DNA from 3 places in the Agarivorans litoreus genome. Region 2 is predicted to be linked to each of the others. Evidence: predicted binding sites of a transcription regulator. Region 2 holds the regulator's gene; each other region holds the start of a gene.
What was found. The regulator sigma-54, encoded in region 2, starts transcription at its own class of promoters, with help from an activator protein. The targets are predictions, from matches to a motif close to GTTGGCACGNNNNTNGNNT.
Positions count from the first base shown of each region.

Region 1: the regulator sigma-54 is predicted to act here: its motif matches at 2,164-2,182, upstream of nifB (nitrogenase cofactor biosynthesis protein NifB).
Region 3: the regulator sigma-54 is predicted to act here: its motif matches at 2,972-2,990, upstream of K5L93_RS05230 (Npun_F0296 family exosortase-dependent surface protein).

Region 1 is NZ_BLPI01000001.1:4,278,072-4,283,064, forward strand. It holds gene nifL (nitrogen fixation negative regulator NifL) at 1-121, shown strand, start outside; gene nifA (nif-specific transcriptional activator NifA) at 121-1,668, shown strand; gene nifB (nitrogenase cofactor biosynthesis protein NifB) at 2,218-3,534, shown strand; gene K5L93_RS19725 (4Fe-4S dicluster domain-containing protein) at 3,534-3,797, shown strand; gene K5L93_RS19730 (nitrogen fixation protein NifQ) at 3,806-4,432, shown strand; gene K5L93_RS19735 (TOBE domain-containing protein) at 4,691-4,993, shown strand, end outside.
Region 2 is NZ_BLPI01000001.1:2,831,156-2,836,148, reverse strand. It holds gene lptA (lipopolysaccharide transport periplasmic protein LptA) at 1-432, shown strand, start outside; gene lptB (LPS export ABC transporter ATP-binding protein) at 432-1,157, shown strand; gene K5L93_RS13140 (RNA polymerase factor sigma-54) at 1,209-2,711, shown strand; gene hpf (ribosome hibernation promoting factor) at 2,737-3,024, shown strand; gene ptsN (PTS IIA-like nitrogen regulatory protein PtsN) at 3,033-3,476, shown strand; gene rapZ (RNase adapter RapZ) at 3,503-4,360, shown strand; gene K5L93_RS13120 (HPr family phosphocarrier protein) at 4,347-4,616, shown strand; gene mgtE (magnesium transporter) at 4,686-4,993, shown strand, end outside.
Region 3 is NZ_BLPI01000001.1:1,122,418-1,127,410, reverse strand. It holds gene K5L93_RS05245 (TonB-dependent hemoglobin/transferrin/lactoferrin family receptor) at 1-110, opposite strand, end outside; gene K5L93_RS05240 (hypothetical protein) at 446-904, shown strand; gene K5L93_RS05235 (SMP-30/gluconolactonase/LRE family protein) at 959-1,981, opposite strand; gene K5L93_RS05230 (Npun_F0296 family exosortase-dependent surface protein) at 2,205-2,918, opposite strand; gene K5L93_RS05225 (DUF4442 domain-containing protein) at 3,115-3,591, opposite strand; gene K5L93_RS05220 (hypothetical protein) at 3,667-3,918, opposite strand; gene K5L93_RS05215 (BamA/TamA family outer membrane protein) at 3,816-4,718, opposite strand; gene K5L93_RS20160 (hypothetical protein) at 4,697-4,819, opposite strand; tRNA gene K5L93_RS05210 (tRNA-Phe) at 4,967-4,993, opposite strand, start outside.

The sequences.
Region 1 (4,993 bases), 1.4 Mb from region 2:
GAGTATTGTACAACAAGTGGTTAGCGAACACAGCGGCACCGTTCAGTATTTATCAACATCATTAGGCGGCTGTAAAGCACGCATCGTTCTTCCTCTTCGTAGCCGCAAGCGAGGTGAATAATGGACTATTCAACAAAACGCGAATCACATATAGCCGAACAACACTTAGCAGCCCTGTACGAGGTTAGCAGCGTATTAACCAATAGTTTGGACTACAAACAAAGCGTAACCAAAGTGCTGCAGGTTTTACACGACAAAGCCATGTTACAGCATGCGATGTTAGCGCTAATCGCCGAGAACGAGCAAATGCTTAGCGTAGATACCGTGCATACGCCTAACCATGCCAACGACAGCGTTGCCAAAAATATTCGTTATCGACCTGGCGAGGGTATCGTTGGCACGGTGCTCACACAGAAACAGCCTATCGTTTTAAGCAAAGTGTCCAACGATTTACGCTTTGCCGATAAACTTGATTTGTATGCATTAGATCTACCGTTCATTGCGGTACCGATTAAGAAATCCAATGAAGTATTAGGCGTATTAGCGGCTCAACCACAAATAGATGCTCCAGAAAAACTGGCTTTGTTTACCCGGTTTTTGGAGATGACCGCAAATCTAATTGCAAAAAGTGTATTGCTTGCCAAAGACGTCGCTGTGCAAACTGATCAATTGGAGGCTGAACGCGACAGGTTAAGACGCAAAGTAAGAAGCAACTACAGTATGGACAACATCGTTGGCCATTCTCGGGTAATGCGCAGAGTGTTTGAGCAAATTCGCTTGGTGTCCAAATGGGATAGTACAGTACTTATACGCGGTGAATCGGGTACCGGTAAAGAACTTATTGCCAATGCTATTCACTACAATTCGCCACGAGCTACTGGGCCTTTTATCAAACTTAACTGCGCAGCGTTACCCGACAACTTATTGGAGTCGGAGTTGTTTGGTCATGAAAAGGGCGCGTTCACCGGAGCGGTAAAACAGCGAAAAGGCCGTTTTGAAATGGCCGACGGTGGTACCTTGTTTTTAGATGAAATCGGTGAAATTTCTTCAGCCTTTCAAGCCAAGTTATTGCGTGTATTACAAGAAGGGGAATTTGAACGGGTAGGCAGCACCCAAACTATTAACGTAGATGTGCGTATTTTGGCGGCAACCAATCGAAACCTAGAAGATGAGGTTAAGCAAGATCGTTTTCGCGAAGATTTGTATTACCGACTTAATGTTATGCCTATGTTCCCGCCACCGTTGCGTGACAGAATTGAAGATTTACCCGATTTAGCAGAGTTTTTGATTGAGAAGCTGGCTAAACAACAACGACGTAAGCTACAACTTACCGATGGCGCCATTCGTATGATGATGGCTTATGACTGGCCCGGTAATGTTCGTCAGTTGGAGAACCTGCTCGAACGCGCATCGGTGATGAGTGAGAGTGGTGTTATCGATCAAGATCTAATCGTTATCGATGGCTTAGATGGACCGAAAATAAGCCCACGGCCAAGCATCGAAAAAGTAAATTTGGATAGCCAAGAAATGGACGAGAGAGAGCGGGTTATTGCGGCTTTAGAGCAAGCTGGATGGGTGCAAGCTAAAGCAGCACGTTTACTCAATATGACCCCAAGGCAAATAGCTTATCGTATTCAAGTAATGAATATTAACGTTAGACAGCTTTAATGGAACAGCTGGCATAACGATGTAACGGACCTATGCCAGTTAATGCAACAGCGGCTTAGCTATACAAATCAACAACAGCGTAAGCAAGCCGCTTTAGCATTGCATTATTTGCCTTCACCTTTGTTACCCCAAGCCAAGCTTCTGTTGGTTGTTTGGGGGACTTTGCTAAGCAATCAAATGCAGGCCACTTTGTTTGCACTTTTCAAATCCAGAAATCCTATTACAGCATCGACAATGGGCGACTTAAAGGTCCTTTTACCTTCTCGCCATTACTGCAATCAGCATCTCGGAGTAACCGGGTTATTGTATATAAATTGCTGTAAAAACCATCAGCAAAGGCCAACAGACCCTAACTACCACATTAGTTATAAAGAGATGGCAAAGTTTATCTGCGATTAACGCCGCCACTCTGTCGTGTTTACAACAAATACGACATACAAGCTTACTTTTAAGGTGGTTGTTCGTTTTAAGTAACTGTATTTAATGAAAAAGATACTTGGAACAGCACTTGCAAAACTACCTATATAGTAGTGTACAAGGAAGCTTTTCATGACAATACAACCACTTAAGCAAGCCAATGGAGAGAATCCGTTAAGCGCACAAGCCAGTAAACAAGCTGCTTTAGTAGCAAAACATCCGTGCTTTTCAAAAGAAGGCCATCAGTACGCGCGAATACATTTACCTGTAGCGCCTGCTTGCAATATTCAATGTAATTACTGCAATCGAAAATTTGATTGCAGTAATGAAACACGACCCGGAGTCGTCTCTAAGCTGCTTTCTCCAGCAGCAGCAGTAAAGCGTTTTGTAAAAGTGAAGCAGCACGTTCCAGAAACCCAAGTTGTCGGTATTGCAGGGCCGGGAGATCCTTTGGCTAATCCTAAGGCTACTTTGGCGAGTTTAAAGGCTATAGAAAAAGTAGATTCTGATGTTCATCTGTGTGTTTCTACTAATGGTTTGGCCTTAGCGGATCAACTTGAGTCGCTGATCGAAGCAGGTGTTAGGCATTTAACCATTACCATTAACTGCATTGATGCCGATATTGGCCAGCGTATATACCCTTGGGTGTATTTTAACCAACGTCGCTTAAGAGGTAGAGAAGCAGCGCAAACCTTAATTGATCGCCAATTACTGGGTTTAGAAGCGGCTATCAAGGCGGGGATGCTGGTAAAAGTTAATACAGTACTGATCCCAGGGATCAACGATTTTCATATTGAATCGCTGGCTAAAGAATTAGGTAGATATGGTGCCTTTATTCACAACATTATGCCGCTAATTTCTGATCCAGCTCATGGGACTTATTTCGGTCTAATGGGTCAGCGAGAACCCACCAAGCAAGAGTTAAACCTTGCTAGGGAGCAAGCTGGTCAGAGTATGCAACAAATGACCCATTGCCAGCAATGCCGTGCTGACGCTGTAGGTAAGTTAGGCCAAGACATAGATTTAAGTGCGCTTGAGAATAGTGAGGCAGCACAGGTAGCAAGGCCGATACAGGTTGCCGTCGCCAGTAGTAGTTTACAATTGATTGATCAGCATTTTGGCCATGCCACGCAGTTTTCTATGTATCGAGTAACTGCAGACGAGATTACTCAGTTAGATGACTTTGTTTGGCAGCAGTATTGTCAAGGCAGTGAGCAGTGCGATGACTCCGCAGTTAAAGATTTAAGCCAACTAAAACACGTCGACACGATTTTGTGTAGTCGAATTGGCCATGCTCCGCAGCAGGAATTGTCTGCAATGAACGTAAAAGCAAACACCGATTATGCCTTGCGGGATATTCAGGGCGCTCTTGAAGATCTTCAACAGCAGTTAGCTGTGCAACAGGCGAATATAAGCAAATCCAGTTGTAGCATGGGAGAGTGTAGCTAATGGCCTTATCAATTACTAAGTCATGTATAGCGTGTTATGCCTGTAAAGAGGTTTGCCCCAGTAAAGCCATTACCAGCGGCGATAAACAATTTGCGGTTATTGCTCACCGCTGTGATGAGTGTGCAAACAATGTTAATGGTGCTCAATGTGCTCAAATTTGCCCCGTTGAAAACGCCATTGTGGATGCAAACGGTTGTGCGTTAAATCCTCCTGGTTCGTTAACTGGTTTACCCCAAGAAGCCAACGTTATTGCCTTAAGTTAGGAGCGTTTATGGAAATACAAACTCTTCAAGAAACCACTAGTTTTATAGGTACACAGTGGCAACAAGCTTTATCTCGGGTTTGCCCGCCAATGTCTATACATAATAGAAACTGGTTTAAGATGATCATTCATAGCCAATTAAATGGCCAAGCCGAACTGCCTTATGGTCTTGGCTTAGATAATGCCAGTTATATGGACTTAAAACGGGCAATTGCTAGTGACGATATTAGTAAACAAGAGATTTTGTGGAAACAGCCCTTTAAAGCGGGATTGCGTAAACGCGCTCAAGTACTAGAAGAAGTATTTGAACTACGCATGCAAGAGCGCAACGAGCTAAGTGCGCTGCTATTTGCTCATTGCAACGACAAAGTGCCTTTTGCCTTTCAAATGGCAATTATTGTGGCCACTGCCTGTTTATCTAAATCGCATCTTTGGCATAGCTTAGGACTGCACAACCGTAGTGAACTTGGCGAATTACTTAAGTACAACTTTCCGTTATTACATCAGCAAAATACCAATAACATGCGTTGGAAACGGTTCTTTTACCGGCAGCTCTGCCAACAAGGTGGGGACTATGTTTGTAGAGCACCTAGTTGTCAGGAATGTTCATCCTATTCCGAATGCTTTGTTGATTAAAACTGTTTCAAAGGGCTAATTAAGTTAGCCCTTTTTTCTTGTTTTAGACCTTCGTTATATAGCTAACAATACAGCGCAGATTGTTAGTTTAGCTACAGCTTCAAATTTCCTGCTTTTGGGGCTCAACCCTCATGTTAACTGGTGTTTTAGTCGATCTTCTTAGTTGGTGTCGTGCTTGCAATAAGGTAACTAACGGTGCGTTTAGTCCGCATTTGGTCAATTTAACAGAGCGCTTTCAAACGTTATATAGGTGGAAATATGACCTTAAGAGAACTTAACAATACCAAGCAACCTCTGATTGGAAAAATAAAGCTTTGTAGTGAGCTAGGTCCCTTTCTTAGTGATAAACGAATAAAGCTTTTAGAGGCCATTACAGAATACGGTTCTTTAAGTGCAGCGGCTAAATCAATTCCTATGTCTTATAAAGCGGCTTGGGATGCACTTGATGCAATTAATAACTTATCTGAACAGCCATTGGTCATTAAAAAAAGTGGCGGTAAATATGGTGGTGGAACGCAGTTGACTGATTACGGAATCGGCCTGTTGAGTTTATACCGAGCC
Region 2 (4,993 bases):
ATTATTGTTGATGCTGACCGCCAGCAGGTCAATATCAAAGAAAACCGAGTCACCTTTTACAATAATGTTGTGGTGACTCAAGGCTCGATAAAAATGCACGCCGAAGAACTAAGCGTTATTGGTAGCGAAGAAAAAGGCAGCGAAGTTATGATCGCTAAAGGCGAACCCGCAACGTTTTATCAATTACTTGATAGCGGCAAGCCAATTGAAGCTGAAGCTAACGAAGTGCGTTACGACTTAAAAACCCAAACGCTAACACTCACTACCAATGCTCAACTCAAACAAGAAGAGAGCTTGGTAAAGGGTAAAATGATCAAATACAGCATTAATAAACAAGAAATGGTGGCTCAAGGCGACGAGAATAGCCGTGTCACCACTATTTTCTTGCCTCAACAGCTTGATGAGCTAACCCCCAAGGAAGACCAGCAATAATGAGCACCCTAATTGCTGAAAACTTGGCTAAGGCTTACAAAGGCCGCAAAGTTGTCAAAAACGTTAGCTTAAACGTAGAGACCGGCAAAATTGTCGGTTTACTTGGCCCAAACGGCGCTGGCAAAACAACCACTTTTTACATGGTGGTGGGTTTGGTGCCTCGTGACCAAGGCCGAATTCTCATCGACGATGACGATATATCCAGTACTGCAATGCACACCCGTGCACGCAAAGGCATTGGCTATCTTCCGCAAGAAGCCTCTATCTTTCGCCGCTTATCCGTAGAGAAGAACATTCTTGCCGTATTAGAGACTCGAAAAGACCTCGATAAAGAGCAACAAATTGGCGCATTAGACGACCTTCTTGAAGAGTTTCACATTGGCCATATTCGCAAAAACCTAGGCATGAGCTTATCGGGTGGTGAACGCCGAAGAGTTGAAATTGCTCGAGCACTAGCCGCCGCACCTAAGTTTATTTTGCTTGACGAACCCTTCGCGGGGGTAGATCCTATTTCTGTTATCGATATTAAAAAGATCATTGAACACCTACGTGATCGCGGTCTAGGTGTACTAATAACCGACCACAATGTTCGAGAAACTCTCGATGTTTGTGAGCATGCCTATATCGTTAGCCAAGGTGAATTGATAGCCTCAGGAAAGCCAGAAGAAATTCTCGAAAACGAACATGTGAAACGAGTTTATCTCGGGGAACAATTCAAGCTATAGTTAAAGTGCAAGTTTAAAAAAGACAATAAAAAGAAGGAACAGCGGTAGTTAATGAAAGCATCTTTGCAGTTGCGTCTTGGTCAGCAGTTAACCATGACCCCCCAGTTACAACAGGCCATTCGCTTACTCCAGCTTTCAACACTGGATTTACAGCAAGAGATCCAAGAGGCTCTGGAAAGTAACCCTCTGCTTGAGGCGGATGAGTCTCATGCCAATGATAGTGACGCAAACGACGCTAAATCTACTAATGAGAAGTCTACCGAGGCCGAATCCACTGCGGACATAGACAACAGTCAAATTGAAGCAGGCGATGCCATTAATCAAGAAACTGTTTCTGACGACCTCCCTGTTGACTCTACTTGGGACGATATCTACAGCGCTAGTTCTGCTCCGGCCAGCTCATCTGGCAATGCCATCAGCGACGACAACGACATGGTGTTTCAGGGCGAAACTGTCGACTCATTGCAAGACCACTTATTGTGGCAAATGCAACTCACTCCATTTAGTGAAGTAGACCAAGCTATTGCTTTAGCCATTATTGATGCGGTAGATGAATCGGGCTACCTCACTCAAGACTGTGAGCAGCTACTGGAAGGCTTACGTTCAAGCGATAACAATGACTTAGATGTAGAGCTGGATGAAGTAGAAGCGGTGCTTAAGCGCATTCAGCATTTTGACCCGGTTGGTATAGCAGCGCGCTCGCTGCAAGAGTGTTTACTAATCCAATTAAGTCGCTTTGCCGAAGACACACCTTGGCTAAATGAAGCCAAAGACGTAGTTTCAAATCACATTGATGTATTAGCTAATCGCGATTTTCGTCTATTAGCCCGTAAAACCAAACTTAAAGAAGACCAGTTACGCGAAGTTATGCGTTTGATTCATACGCTTGAACCTCGGCCTGGTAACGCAGTTGAGCCTAACCAAGCCCAGTATATTATCCCAGATGTATCGGTTGTTAAGCGCCAAGGACGCTGGGTGGTAGAACTCAACCCAGATGCAATGCCTAAGTTACGGGTTAACTCCCATTATGCATCTTTAAGTAAAACCTCCACCAACGCTAACGATACCCAGTTTATTCGTAGCCACTTACAAGAAGCCAAGTGGTTTATTAAAAGTATCGAGAGCCGCAACGAAACCCTATTAAAAGTATCCAACTGCATTGTTCATCATCAACAGGCGTTTTTTGAATATGGCGAAGAAGCCATGAAGCCAATGGTACTGAACGATGTTGCAGAAGCTGTAGAAATGCATGAATCCACTATTTCCCGAGTAACCACCCAAAAGTTCATGCACACACCGCGCGGTATCTTCGAGCTTAAGTATTTCTTTTCTAGCCATGTGGCTACCGATGGTGGAGGTGAGTGTTCATCAACCGCTATTCGTGCATTAATCAAGAAACTGGTAGCTGCCGAAAATACCAGTAAACCACTCAGCGACAGCAAAATTGCTGATATTTTGGCAGATCAGGGGATCAAGGTGGCAAGACGTACAATTGCTAAATATCGTGAATCTTTAGCAATTCCACCTTCTAACCAACGAAAGAGCCTTATTTAAGGCCACTAAAAAGGGGAAGATATCTATGCAAATTAACCTTACTGGACACCACGTAGAAATAACTGAATCTTTGAAAGAATATGTCCACAGCAAGTTTGCCAAACTCACCCGACGATTCGATCAAATCAATAATGTTCACGTCATCCTCAACGTCGAAAAGCTGAACCAAATTGCTGAAGCTACATTACATTTAAACGGCGGCGAAGTATTTGCCACCTCTGAGCACTCTGACATGTATGCTGCCATAGACAGCCTGATTGATAAACTTGATCGCCAAGTCATCAAACATAAAGAAAAACTTAACAAACGTTAACCAACCTTATGCAACTAAACAAAGTACTTAGCTTGAACTGCACTCAAAGTGCAGTTCAATGCTCTTCAAAAAAGCGCGCCCTAGAAATAGTCAGCGAGCTGGCTGCCAAACAGCTTGATACTACTACCCAATGCATTTTCGAAAGCTTGTTAAATCGAGAAAAGATGGGCAGTACTGGTATTGGCCAAGGCATTGCAATTCCTCATGGCCGTATTGACAACCAACATCAAGCCACTGCGGTTTTCTTGCGTTGCGATCCCCCCATTTCTTTCGATGCTATTGATAACAAGCCGGTTGACTTAGTATTTGCATTACTAGTACCCGAAGATCAATGTAAGCAACATCTTAATACTCTTGCTCAAGTCGCTGAAAAACTTAACGATAAGCAAATATGTAAACAACTTCGTTGTGCACAAAGTGATGACGAATTGTACGACATCATGGTAGCCTAATAGGCTAATCAGCCTTAGGGGTTATCATGGAACTGATCATCGTTAGTGGGCGCTCGGGTTCAGGAAAAACCGTCGCCTTAAGAGTATTAGAAGATCTCGGCTACTACTGTGTCGATAACTTGCCGGTTGTACTTTGGCAATCACTTATCGACAACTTAAAAAAAACCTATTCTAAAGTAGCAATTAGCATTGATATTCGAAACCTTCCCGATGAGTTATCACCGGTAGGACAGCTAATACGCGATGCAGGACCTGACATCAATCTGTTAAGCATTTTTTTAGATGCGAAAGATGAAGCGCTAATCCGCCGTTACAGCGAGACACGCAGGGTACACCCGCTTAGTCAAAGCAACTTATCCTTAGCTGAAGCGATTGAATCAGAAACCGAGCTATTAGCCCCCATTTCTAGAAATGCAGATTTGCGTATCGATACTTCCCGTTTATCGGTACATGAGCTAAGCGGCTTGATTCGCTCGCGTGTTACAGGCGATCAACAGCAACAGCTAATCTTGGTTTTCGAATCCTTTGGATTTAAAAATGGTGTACCTAACGATGCCGACTATATGTTTGATGCGCGTTTTTTACCTAACCCGCATTGGCAAGAGGAGCTGCGTCCACTTACCGGCTTAGATAAAGCCGTACAAGAATACTTGGCTGCACAACCTCTAGTTACCCAATATATCGAGCAGATTAGTCAGCTATTGCAATCTTGGTTACCGCATTTGGAAGCTAACAATCGTGCCTACTTAACCATTGCGATTGGTTGTACTGGCGGGCAACACCGTTCGGTGTATGTGGCTGAACAACTGGCTAGCCACTTTAGCGCACAGCGCAAGGTGCAACGACGCCACCGAACTTTGGAACACCGCCTTGAAGCTCACTAGACAAGTAGTCGTTAAAAACAAATTGGGGCTGCACGCTCGCCCAGCCACCAAGTTGGTTGAGCTGGCTCAGCAATTTGACGCTGAGCTCAGCATTATCGACGGCGAGAAAACAGCTTCAGCTGCCAGTGTTATGGGTTTATTGGTACTCGCCAGTGCGCAAGGAAGCACCCTAACCATAGTATCAGAAGGTGCTGATGCAGAAGCTGCCCTAGACGCTGTTCAAGCTCTGATAGAAGCAAACTTCAATGAAGAATAAACCAATTCACAACAAAGCCAAGCTACAATTAGCAAGCAGCACATAGCAAAATAACAGTAGGGATCGCTTATGCCAGAAGAGATGGAGTTAAACCCTAATCAGCACAAACGCTTACAGGAGCTAAATCAAGCCCTCGACAGTGGTATGTTTGTGCATGTTAGGCGCATGCTTCATCAAATGCCCCCCTGTGATGTAGCGCTGCTTTTGGAGTCTAGCCCACCAGCTGGCCGCGAAGTGTTATGGCAACTCACCGATCCTGAGCAACACGGTGAAATCCTCGAAGAGCTAAACGAAGATGTAATGGAAGGGGTACTTCAGTTAATGGAGCCAGAAACACTGGCAGCTGCAACTGAAGGCATGGACACCGACGACATTGC
Region 3 (4,993 bases), 1.7 Mb from region 2:
GCTGATACCACCACTTCGTCAAACATGGTGCTATTTGTTTCGGCATAAGCGAGAGGGCTAAGGCTAAAAATTACTGCATTAGCAATTAGAGTGCGATTGAATGCTTTCATGGTTTTCAGGCTTGTTCCTTATCCTGTTAAGTTTTAATTAGGCGGTACTATACATAATACGAATGAGAATTAAAATCATTTGCATTTAATTATAGTTTTGTAAGTAGTTAAAATTAGAAGGGCTGAATATGGGAATATCTTGAGTTGGCATTAAAGCTCTAACCACTAATTGATTTTATCTAGAAGAATTTGTGTAGCTAGCCAAGCAGGTTAATGGTGTTTATATAGCTGTTTGATTTGGCAGAATATACTAAGCTTTAAGCACACTACGCCAAGCTTTGATGATTGGTGAAAATAACGCTGTATAGCGACTTAAACCTAAGGATGGAATTGAAGTGTTACAAATAAAGCGTGTTGTATGTTTAACCTTATGCGTGTTGTTAGTTAGTGCATGTAAATCCGTGGGGGTGGGTTCTGGTTTCGAGGAGCGCCCAGTTACCCAGGTTAGTGAGCCCGCCAGCAAGGTTCAGTTTAATGATGCCTTAGTATGGCTAGACAGCGCCCAACAGGGAAAGCGAGGTGTACGTTTTTTAAAAGGAGAGTATCCACTTAGTGCTGAAGATGATGAGTATTGGTACTTTCAAGCTCCGTCGGTAATTGAAATGGCAGTGCTCGAGGGGGGAAATGTTGTTGGTGGTAAAAAGATGCCCGGTGGGTTAATGCTTGCTAAAGAGGAGCTAGCCACGGTACCAGCCGGTGCTTATATTGATAATGAGACTGACAGCAAGATATTGGTGCTAAAAATGGGGCGTGACTTCATGGCCTTAAAAGGTGAAAAGTGGCAAAAGCAGTAAAGTTAAGCGCTTGCTTAAAGAGGCGCTAAGGCCTCATTAAGCAAGCTAGTTTCATTACAACAGCGGCACCGACATTAGGGTGTCGTGAGCAGTAATAAACAGGTATTTTTCATCGGCCGACAGAGTACAGTTAGCGGTTAAACGTCCGGTACGTATTTTGGCAAGTACTTCCCCTTTTGGGGAGAACAACCACACTCCACCTGGCCCTGTGGCAAAGATGTTACCGCTAGAATGAACCGCCATTCCATCTGGTAAACCTTGTTCTCCAGCTACACCAAGTAACGCTTTGGCATCGTGAAATATCCGCTTGTTGCTAATACTACCGTCTGGGTTTACATCATAAGCTAACCAGCGTGGATGTTTGTCATCAGACACCGCCACAATTAAAGTTTTTTGGTCAAGCGTTAAGGCAATGCCATTTGGGAAGTTGACGCTGTTGTCTAGTAACTCAAGCTCGCCATCTTGGCTTAGACGATAAATCCCTTGAAAGTCTAATTCTTTGCGCGAGTCATTCATGCCTGAATTTAGTCCATAAGGAGGATCGGTAAAGTATAAGCTGCCATCGTTGTGGTAAACCGCATCATTTGGGCTGTTTAAGCGCTTGCCTTGGTACTCGCCAGCCAGCGTAACAAATTTACTTTGAGGTTCGTTTAAGGGGGCATCCATGAGTGCTACACGGCGGTCACCTTGTTGAAGTAGCACCAGCTGTCCCTGTGGGTTTAATAACAAACCATTAGAGCCTTGTCCGTAGTCTCCTTCCTGTAGGCCTGTTGCACCAGAGTTTTTTAGATAAAGCTCGGTACCTTTATTAGGTTGATACTTTACGATGGTGTTATTGGGGATGTCGGAAAATAGCAAAAAACCATGTTGTTCAATCCATACTGGCCCTTCTGTCCAGCGATAGCCCTTTCCACGAATACTAATCTTGGCGTCTGCCGCAATAAATTGTTTTGCTTGTGGGTTAATCAACTCGATTGAGCCGGTTGTTTCCGCGGCATCGGCGATGGAGAGTTGATCAGAGGTAGTTGAACAAGCGCTAGCAAGCAAGCTAGCGGCTAAAACAAAGGCAGTTCTCATTTAGTATTCCTTTATATGATGAGCAATAAATACTTCTGGTTAACTAATTTGTTAAATTGGTTTTCCATTTTGTTGCTGTGATTCAAAGAATACAAGTTATTAACCTAAGTGTTTCTGCTTAAGTCTCGTTTTTGCTGCGCTTTTTTACTAAATCTCGCAAGATTACCTTGATAATTGGTTATCCAGTTGGGGAGAGGAATAGGCGTTCAATGATCTTCTAAGCTTAAACTGTTCGCTTTGAGCGTCGCTGGCTCAGTAAAAGCAATACCAGTCCTAAGCTAATTAGCCACCAAGTCTTCGGCTCCGGCACTGTTACAGGTGCTAATGAGCGGCCGGTTAGTGCTTCGCGTTGAATACTAACCGTGTGGTTATCTGTCTCGAAGTTGCGACCAAAAAAGCGGATAGCGGTAATTTTGTCAGCATTGCTTTCGGCGAATAGATTAACGTAACCATAGGGTTCACGTTTGTTGCCTTTAACGCTAGTAGGGCTACCGTAATGGTCAGGTTCTAGCACAGCAGCATCAAGAATTTGGTTGGTTTTAAAGGACAACTGCTCAGATTGGGTGGTAATACTCAGTTGATTGCCATTGTCTCCAGCACTCCACCAAAAGCCAAAGTAGCCTACAGGCTGATCAAAAATGAGCTGAACGGCACTGTTATTTGGAATAAATAAGTATTTACCCTCGCCATGTGCACCACCATAAACGCCAAAATCAGCCACCTTGGCTTGGCCTTTATCTATCGAGTATTCACCAAAGGCATTTTGGTAGCCATTACTGAGTTGGGATGAAGTTAAATTGTCGAAGTTTTCTGTATAGCTAGGTCCACTAATTTGTGAAGTTTGGATGCCAGGAGCCTCGATGGTGTAAATAATGCCAGCATGGCTTGAGAAGCTAATACAAGCAGTGATGACTAAAGCATGCGATATAGATTTCATATAAACCTCGACAACTAAATTTAAGCACTGTTTAGTGCGTAGTTAAGGTGTTATATCCAGTTTCGTGCCAATGTTTATAGTGCCTTTTATTACAAAGGTTTAGTGCCAAAAATTGCTTGCTTCTAGCTTTATGGAGCGAGCTGCACTTAGCTGTTTGCAAATTGCAAAAGCCGGCTGAATACAGCCGACTATTGGTTTATTGGATGGCTTTTAAAGAGAGGGTTAGAGAAAACTTGGCCACTACTTCGTCGCCGCTAATAGAGGGGCAGGTAGCATTAATCGTTACGGCTTGGTTTACTCGCTCACCGCTTTGCATGGTTTGCTCGAGCATTTGGTCAATGAGCTTACCGTCGGTACAACTAAAGATAACGTCTGCTTCCGGGCGCTTTAAAAACTGCCCTTCAACCGCCTTAAACGCTAGCGATACTTTTTTGCCATATTGTTCGGCTTTAGCTATCGCTAAGAAGCCTCCGGCTACGTCTGCGCCAACCGCTAAGGTTCCAAAGTACATACTGTTAAGGTGGTTTTTGGTTCGGCGTTTAAGGGGGATCTTTACAATAACCTTCTGTTCATCCATCTCAAGGATCTTAGGACGGCAGTACCAAATCAAGGGTACTTTGAACATACCAAACAAACTCAACATCAAGTTGGCTTTACGAACACTGGGAAGCATAACTTTTCCTTGTTTAAGAGGTCTTACCAGTAGAGCTTGTTGTTAACAAAAAGTCAACATTTGTTGCTTGGCGGATTAAAAATCTGACCAACCTGCACCTACAATAAAGTGCAGGGTGGTATCTTCTGGGCCTCTGGCAATATCTATCCCGGTGCGCAAATTAAAGCGCCTAGCCATTAAATAACGAAAACCTAGGCCTTTAGCATAGCGGTTAGGCGTGTCACCTAGGTTTTGCTCTGAACTAAATGCTTGCCCAACATCGCCAAATACAACCGCAGACCAGCGTGCATCAAAGTCGTAGCGCAGTTCACCTTGTAAAGTCGCCATGCGCTCGCCTTGGTCACGCAAGCCGGTATGCCGCGCATATCAATAAAGGGCAGGGCATAATAAGGTGTATCGCCATGGGCGCTGGAGGCCGATAAACGCATAGAGCCTTGGAAGCTATTGCCTAGATAACTAAAGCCAGAAAACTCACCAGAGGCGATTGAGTAATCATTGTCACCGCCAAAGTAGTCAGCGTGTTTAGCATAACTAATATTGCCATATATACCTTGGTTAGGGCTAAACGAGTTATCTCGAGTATCGTAGTTAAGCAGCAGGCTTACTCCGCCATCCTTCATGCTTAGCTGAGGCTTTGAGTAATCGGGCAGGTTGCCAATAGAAAACTCACTGTCACTATTTAAAAAGGTGTATTTGGCTCCAGCAAACCACGGGCTATCGCCCAAGCGAAAACGGATTTGTTGCAGTAAGTAACTGCCTTTTAAGTTTACTCTAATGGGAATATCGCCTTTTGCCTCTTCGCTGGGCAGGCGAAAACTATCAATATTGGCATCTACACCCGCAATTGCACCGATGTAGCGAATACTGTCTTGCTTCCAGATTCCCATGTGAAACGCCCCCGCGCCTCGAGTGCCGTTTTCTGTCGCTAGCCCTAATAAACCCGACACACTAGGCGTAAGTTTTAGCGGGGCGTTGGGGTCGTCTGGCTGTTCATTTTGCCGTTCTTCATTTTCATGAAAAAACGCCAATACTAAACCACCGCCGTAACCCACCGCGGGGTCGGTAATAATGATGGGAACCGGCAAAAAACCTACCGCGTTATCTACTAGCCATTGGCTTGCATCCATACGGCCGTCGCTAGGTCCACAAACTGTTCAAAAAAATCAGCTTGGCTATGTCCAGAAGAAAGAATTAGCGGTAAAGCTAGGGCTAAAGAAGAAAGGCGCATATTTCATTCCTTGAAATAGTGGGCACTATAATATCAAACACTTAGTTAGAGTTTAGCCAGTCGCTACTTAAAGCGATAGCTTGTTGCGGTATTTAGTATGGGGAGCTAGAACGAAAAAAGCCTGCATAAATGCAGGCTTTTTAAAGGTGGTGCCCGGAGGCGGAATCGAACCAC